2 regions of the Streptomyces sp. JLSY215 genome follow, and region 1 is predicted to be linked to the other one. Evidence: riboswitches for the same ligand, from Rfam matches in the RefSeq annotation. Region 1 holds a riboswitch; the other holds the start of a gene.
The links. A riboswitch is a leader RNA that binds a small molecule or an ion and turns the genes downstream of it on or off. The one in region 1 is predicted to bind S-adenosylmethionine.
Positions count from the first base shown of each region.

Region 1 (3,441 bases):
CCGCACCCCGCTCAGGGGTACGGACCTTCTCGACGCTGCAGTCGGCCGGCGCCTCAGGCGCTCACCCGGACCATGTCTGCCTGCGGCCCCTTCTGGCCCTGCGAGATCTCGAACTCGACCCGCTGACCCTCCTCAAGGGTGCGGTAGCCGTCCATCTGGATCGCGCTGTAGTGGACGAATACATCCGCACCACCGTCGACCGCGATGAAGCCGTACCCCTTCTCCGCGTTGAACCACTTGACGGTGCCCTGAGCCATGCCTAACTCCCCTATTACTGGCCCTTGCGCAGGACCGCACTCCGCGGACCCGGGTCAGACCTCACCCCGCGAAAGGCCCGTGGGGTGTGCGCCGGAACGCGTCGACCGCCGCTGAATGTATCTGCACCAATGCCCAGCGCAACAGGTCAATCGGACGAGAATTCCGGGGCCGAAGAATCGGTAATTATGCGGTGAAGTCGCGTTACGCCGGGGCAAGTCGGGCCGGGCATAGCTCACGTATCCGACAAATGCTGCACACACTTCGGGCACAACTCATCGCGATCACATATGCGTTGGGCACGCGCGCGGAGTTGTACGAGGGTCGTACGCGGGTTGTACGAGGGCTCATACGAAGAAGATCGCCCCCATGGTATCGCCTTTCGCGACATGGAATTGCCCCATCCGCTTTTAGGCGGATGGGGCAATTCTCGCCACTCAGACCAAGAGATGGCGCAAATCAGATCCCGGTGAGGAACGGGGGCCGACAGAAGGGGTCAGCAGCCTCCGGCCACCGCAGGAATGATGGAGACGCCCGCGCCGTCCGGCGTCGGCGTCTCCAGGCCCTGCTCGAAGCGGACGTCGTCGTCGTTGACGTAGACGTTCACGAACCGGCGCAGCTTGCCCGCGTCGTCCAGCACACGGGCCGCGATCCCGGTGTGGTTCTTCTCCAGGTCGGCGATCACCTCGGAGAGGGTCGCGCCCTCGGCGACGACCTCGGCCTCACCGTTGGTGTACGTGCGGAGGATGGTGGGGATGCGGACCTTCACGCTCATGGTTCTGCCTTCCAGCGACTGCGGGGTGCGGTTTCGGGGGTACGGGTCCGGGGCTCAGCCGGCCAGGCCGGCCGCGCGGAACGCGTCCAGGTCGGGCCGGATGGTGGCCGTGGGCCCGGATGCGACGGCGTCCAGAGTCTTGAGGCCGTCGCCGGTGTTGAGGATGACGGTGGTCAGGGCCGGGTCGAGCAGACCGTCCTCGATGAGCTTCTTGGTGACGCCGACGGTCACGCCGCCCGCGGTCTCCGCGAAGATCCCTTCCGTCCGCGCCAGCAGCTTGATGGCGTCCACGACCTGCTCGTCGTTGACATCCTCCACCGCACCGCCCGTACGGCGCGCGATGTCGAGCACGTACGGCCCGTCGGCCGGGTTGCCGATGGCCAGCGACTTGGCGATGGTGTTCGGCTTCTGGGGGCGTACGACGTCGTGCCCGGCCTTGAAGGCCGCCGACACCGGCGAGCAGCCCTCCGCCTGGGCGCCGAAGATCTTGTACGGCTTGTCCTCGACCAGGCCGAGGGCGATCAGCTCCTTCAGACCCTTGTCGATCTTCGTGAGCTGGGAGCCGGAGGCGATCGGAATGACGATCTGGTCCGGGAGCTGCCAGCCGAGCTGCTCGCAGATCTCGTACGCCAGCGTCTTGGAACCCTCGCCGTAGTAGGGGCGCAGGTTGACGTTGACGAAGCCCCAGCCCTCGCCGAGCGGGTCGCCGATGAGCTCCGAGCAGAAGCGGTTGACGTCGTCGTAATTGCCCTCGATGCCGACCAGGTCGCCGCCGTAGACCGCGGCCATGACGACCTTGCCGGCCTCCAGGTCGTGCGGGATGAAGACGCAGGACTTCAGGCCCGCCCGGCGGGCCGCGGCGCCGACCGCGCCCGCGAGGTTGCCGGTGGAGGAGCAGGAGAGGGTGGTGAAACCGAAGGCGCGGGCGGCCTCGACGGCGATCGCGACGACACGGTCCTTGAAGGAGTGCGTCGGGTTGCCGGAGTCGTCCTTGACGTACAGGCCGCCCGTGACGCCCAGCTCGGCGGCGAGGCGGTCGGCCTTGACGAGCTTGGTGAAGCCGGGATTGAGGTTCGGCTTGTCGGCGACGTCGGCGGGGACGGGCAGCAGCGGGGCGTAGCGCCAGATGTTGTTCGGTCCGGCCTCGATCCGCTTCTTCAGGCCCTCGGGATCGCCGCTCGGGAGGTCGTACGCCACTTCGAGCGGCCCGAAACATTCCTGGCACGCGAAGATCGGACCGAGGTCGAAGCGCTGTCCGCACTCGCGGCAGGAGAGGCCGACGGCCGGACCCAGAGCGACAGTGGAGGTGGTGGCGGTTTCGGTGACTTGCACAGCCATGGAGGCGAGGCCCTTTCTCCTCATCTTCCTCGCGACGCATCTCGCCACGAGACGGATTTGGCACCTTCCCTAGCCGGGAGCCTCGCGCGCGCTGCTGCGGCGGAGACCGGCTGGAGGGTTGCCGGGGCTTCAACGGGCCGTATCCCTCTGCCCCTCTGGATGAGCGGTATGGCGCTGGGCCGAAACCCAGGCTTTTGTGGCGGTGACCCCGGCATGCGACGGTCATCCGCGTTGTTCAAGACTGTAACCGAAGGCGCTGACAGTTGAGATAGTCGTCCGAACCGCGAGATGGATCACAATGGATCACCCACGGGCCATTGGTCCGGCGGCCACCGAGGAGTCGTAGACGTGCTGGAAGAGGTGGAGCGCTGGCTCAGCAGCCGCTCCTGGTCCGCGGCCGACCGCCCGCTCGGGCGGCTGGTGGAGGCCAAGCGCCAGACGGGCCGGACGGTCAGCGTAGTGCTGCCCGCACTCGACGAGGAAGCCACCGTCGGCGCGATCGTCGCGGCGATCCGCGCGGACCTGATGACCGGCACCGTTCCCCTGGTCGACGAGCTGGTGGTGCTGGACTCGGGGTCCAGGGACCGGACGGCCGAGGTCGCGGCGGCGGCCGGGGCCAAGGTGGTCCACCGGGACAGCGTCCTGCCCCGCCTGCCGGCCGTCCCCGGCAAGGGTGAGGTCCTGTGGCGGTCCCTGCTCGCCACCACGGGCGACATCGTCTGCTTCATCGACGCCGACCTGCGCGAATTCTCCTCGACCTTCGTCTCCGGCATCGTCGGGCCGCTGCTGACCGACGCCGATGTCCACTTCGTCAAGGCGATGTACGACCGTCCCCTGGAGACCGGCGGCGAGGGTTCCGGAGCGGGCCAGGGCGGCCGGGTCACGGAGCTGGTCGCCCGCCCCCTGCTCAATCTCCACTGGCCGCAGCTGGCCGGCTTCGTCCAGCCCCTGGGCGGCGAGTACGCGGTCCGGCGCTCCCTCCTGGAACGGCTGCCCTTCCCGGTCGGCTACGGCGTCGAGCTCGGCCTTCTGGTCGACGCCCTGCACACCGTCGGCCTGGACGCCCTCGCCCA
Region 1 covers NZ_CM185022.1:5,121,985-5,125,425, reverse strand. The annotation lists gene AC5677_RS23085 (cold-shock protein) at 54-257, opposite strand; gene AC5677_RS23080 (MoaD/ThiS family protein) at 752-1,030, opposite strand; gene thrC (threonine synthase) at 1,085-2,368, opposite strand; SAM riboswitch class I at 2,386-2,534, opposite strand; gene AC5677_RS23070 (glucosyl-3-phosphoglycerate synthase) at 2,717-3,441, shown strand, end outside.

Region 2 (3,441 bases), 2.7 Mb from region 1:
TCGCCAGCATCAACCCCGTCTGGGCCATAGGGCCGTACCGGCCGGACCAGGTCTCCACTGGTGCGCAGCCGGACTGGTACATGGGCTTCGCCGAGGGTCTGGTCCGTGTCATGCCGGGCTGGGAGTGGAACTTCTGGGGCCACACCGTCAACTTCGGTGTGCTGATCCCGATCGTGATCTTCCCGCTGGTCCTGGTCGCCATCGCGGTCTACCCGTTCGTCGAGTCCTGGGTCCGCGGCGACAAGCGCGAGCACCACATCCTGGACCGCCCGCGCAACGTGCCCACCCGCACCGGCTTCGGTGTGGCCTGGCTCGTCGCGTACTTCGTGATGCTCATCGGTGGCGGCAACGACCTGTGGGCGACGCACTTCCACCTGTCGCTCAACTCGCTCACCTGGTTCGTCCGGATCGGCTTCTTCGTCCTTCCGGTGCTGGCCTTCATCGCCACCAAGCGGATCTGCCTGGGTCTGCAGCGGCGCGACAAGGACAAGGTGCTGCACGGCCGCGAGTCGGGCATCATCAAGCGCCTGCCGCACGGTGAGTTCATCGAGGTCCACGAGCCGCTCGGCCAGGAGCAGCTGCACGTGCTCACCCAGCACGAGCAGCCCGAGCCGCTGGAGCTGGGCCCGGAGGTCGACGAGAACGGCGTCCGCCGCAAGATCTCCCGGTCGCAGAAGCTGCGTGCCAAGCTCTCCAAGACCTACTACGGCGAGGACAACGTCATCCCCAAGCCGACGGTCGAGGAGTACAAGGAGATCACCAGCGGCCACGGCCACCACTGATCACCACGGCGCCGTGAGGCGCACGCAGCAACGCCACCCAGAGGGCCCCGTCCGAGCATCGGACGGGGCCCTCCGGCGTGTCCCAGGGGTCGATAGGGTGAGGTCACAGGCAGTAGACAGACCAGGAGTGTGGACCATGAACGTTGTGACCCCGGTTGGCGGCGACAGCGTGGCGGCCCACACCTGGCCGGGCATCCTCAACGCCCTGCTGGACGGCCGCGACCTCGCCGCCGACGACACCGCCTGGGTGATGGACAAGATCATGCGGGGCGAGGCCAGCGACGCCCAGATCGCCGGGTTCGCGGTGGCGCTGCGGGCCAAGGGCGAAACCGTCGCCGAGATCTCCGGGCTCGTACGCACCATGTACGCGCACGCCCGGCTGATCGAGGTGCCCGGCCCCAGCGTGGACATCGTCGGCACCGGCGGCGACGGCGCCAAGACCGTCAACATCTCCACGATGTCCTCGATCGTGGTGGCCGGCACCGGCGCCAAGGTCGTCAAGCACGGCAGCCGCGCGGCCTCCTCGGCCAGCGGCGCCTCCGACGTCCTGGAGAAGCTCGGCGTCAATCTGGACCTCACCCCCAAGCGGGTCGCCGAGGTCGCCGAGGAAGCGGGCATCACCTTCTGCTTCGCGGTGAAGTTCCACCCCTCGCTGCGCCATGTCGCCAACGCCCGGGGCCAGCTCGGCATCCGTACGACCTTCAACGTGCTGGGCCCGCTGACCAACCCCGCCAAGGTCCGCGCCCAGGCGACCGGCGTCGCGGACGCCCGGATGGCGCCGATCCTGGCCGGGGTGCTCGCCGAGCGCGGCTCGTCGGCCCTGGTGTTCCGCGGCGACGACGGCCTGGACGAGCTGACCACCACCGCCACCTCCCGGGTGTGGGTCGTCCGGGACGGCGCGGTGCACGAGGAGCCCTTCGACCCCCGGGACGTCGGCATCGACCTCGTCCCGGTCGAGGCGCTGCGCGGCGCGGACGCCTCGTACAACGCCGATGTGGCCCGCCGGCTGCTCGACGGCGAGCGGGGCCCGGTGCGCGATGCGGTGCTGCTGAACGCCGCCGCGGCGCTGGTGGCCCTGGAGCCGTCCGAGGCGCCGCTGGCGGAGCGGATCCGGGCCGGGATCGCCAAGGCCGCCGAGGCCATCGACTCGGGCGAGGCCAAGCGGGTGCTGGAGCGCTGGGTGGCGGCCAGCAACAGATGAGCGCCCGGTGACCCTGGGTGTGACGCAAGGCCCTGTCCGTTATCCGGACCGGGCCTTGCGCCATTCCGTGCCTGTGGCATCATTCTCGGCAGGTCACGAGTGACAGCGACACAGGCCCCGGCCCGCTGTCCGGCAACCCTCCGTCCGTGGCGGGGTGCCCCGGGTGATGACCAGGCCGCAGGCAGCGAGGTCTGCGGCAAGCGCGGATCCCTCGCCAGGGATCCTGGTCCTCGAGGGAGCCCCTTCCGTGATGAAGCGAATGCGATAGGGCCGTCGGCCCCTTTCCCGCACCCCTTTTCCTTTTCCACCGCGGCGCCGTTCCGCGCGCTGTGACGCGCCCGCCCGCGGTGAATTCGCTTACCTCTTACGGGAGTTCGCCATGTCTGTTTCCGCCGTTGCCGCCGACCGTTCCGTTTGTGCCCCACTGCCGGTTCTGGGCCGGGATGTCACCGTGCCGCTCGTGACCGGCGGCGAGGTCGACTACGCCGCACTGGACTACGCCGCCAGCGCCCCGGCCCTGCAGCGGGTCTGGGACGACGTGGCCGCCTACGCCCCGTACTACGGCAGCGTGCACCGCGGCGCCGGATACCTCTCGCAGCTGTCCACCGACCTCTTCGAGAACAGCCGCCGGACCATCTCCGACTTCCTCGGCTGCCGCGCCGACGACCAGGTGGTCTTCACCCGCTCCACCACCGACTCGCTCAACCTCCTCGCGGCCGCGCTCCCGCAGAACACCCGGGTGTTCGTCTTCGAGACCGAGCACCACGCCTCGCTGCTGCCCTGGGAGCAGCGCGCGGACACCCCCGTGACGTACCTGAACGCGCCGCGTACGCCGCGGGAGGCGGTGGACACCCTGGAGAAGGCGCTGGCCGAGCGCAAGCCTCACCGCTCCGCGCTGGTGTGCGTCACCGGCGCCTCGAACGTGACCGGTGAGCTCTGGCCGGTGCGGGAGCTGGCGGCCGCCGCGCACGCCCACGGCGCCCGGATCGTCCTCGACGCCGCGCAGCTGGCCCCGCACCACCCCGTCGACATCGCCGAGCTGGACGTCGACTGGGTCGCCTTCTCCGGGCACAAGCTGTACGCGCCGTTCGGCGCCGGCGTGCTGGCCGGCCGCGCGGACTGGCTGCAGGACGCGGACCCGTACCTGGCGGGCGGCGGCGCCAGCCGCAAGGTCTCGCGGCGTACGGACGGCGGGGTGGACGTCGAATGGCACACCACCGCCGCCCGGCACGAGGCCGGCTCGCCGAACGTCATCGGCGCCTACTCCATCGCCTCCGCCTGCCAGGCACTGACCGAGGCCGGTTTCGACGCCCTGGTCGCCCGCGAGCAGGCGCTGGTCGCCCGCGTCCGGGCGGGCCTGGCCGAGGTCCCCGAGGTCAAGGTCCTCTCCCTCTTCGGCGACGACGCCCCGCGCGTGGGCGTCATCTCCTTCGTCGTCGAGGGCTGGAACAGCTCGCA
Region 2 covers NZ_CM185022.1:2,440,669-2,444,109, reverse strand. The annotation lists gene qcrB (cytochrome bc1 complex cytochrome b subunit) at 1-782, shown strand, start outside; gene trpD (anthranilate phosphoribosyltransferase) at 919-1,983, shown strand; SAM riboswitch class IV at 2,075-2,192, shown strand; gene AC5677_RS10935 (aminotransferase class V-fold PLP-dependent enzyme) at 2,363-3,441, shown strand, end outside.
Region 2: it holds a riboswitch for S-adenosylmethionine, as region 1 does, so the genes downstream of both, AC5677_RS10935 (aminotransferase class V-fold PLP-dependent enzyme) here and thrC (threonine synthase) in region 1, are expected to answer to the same signal.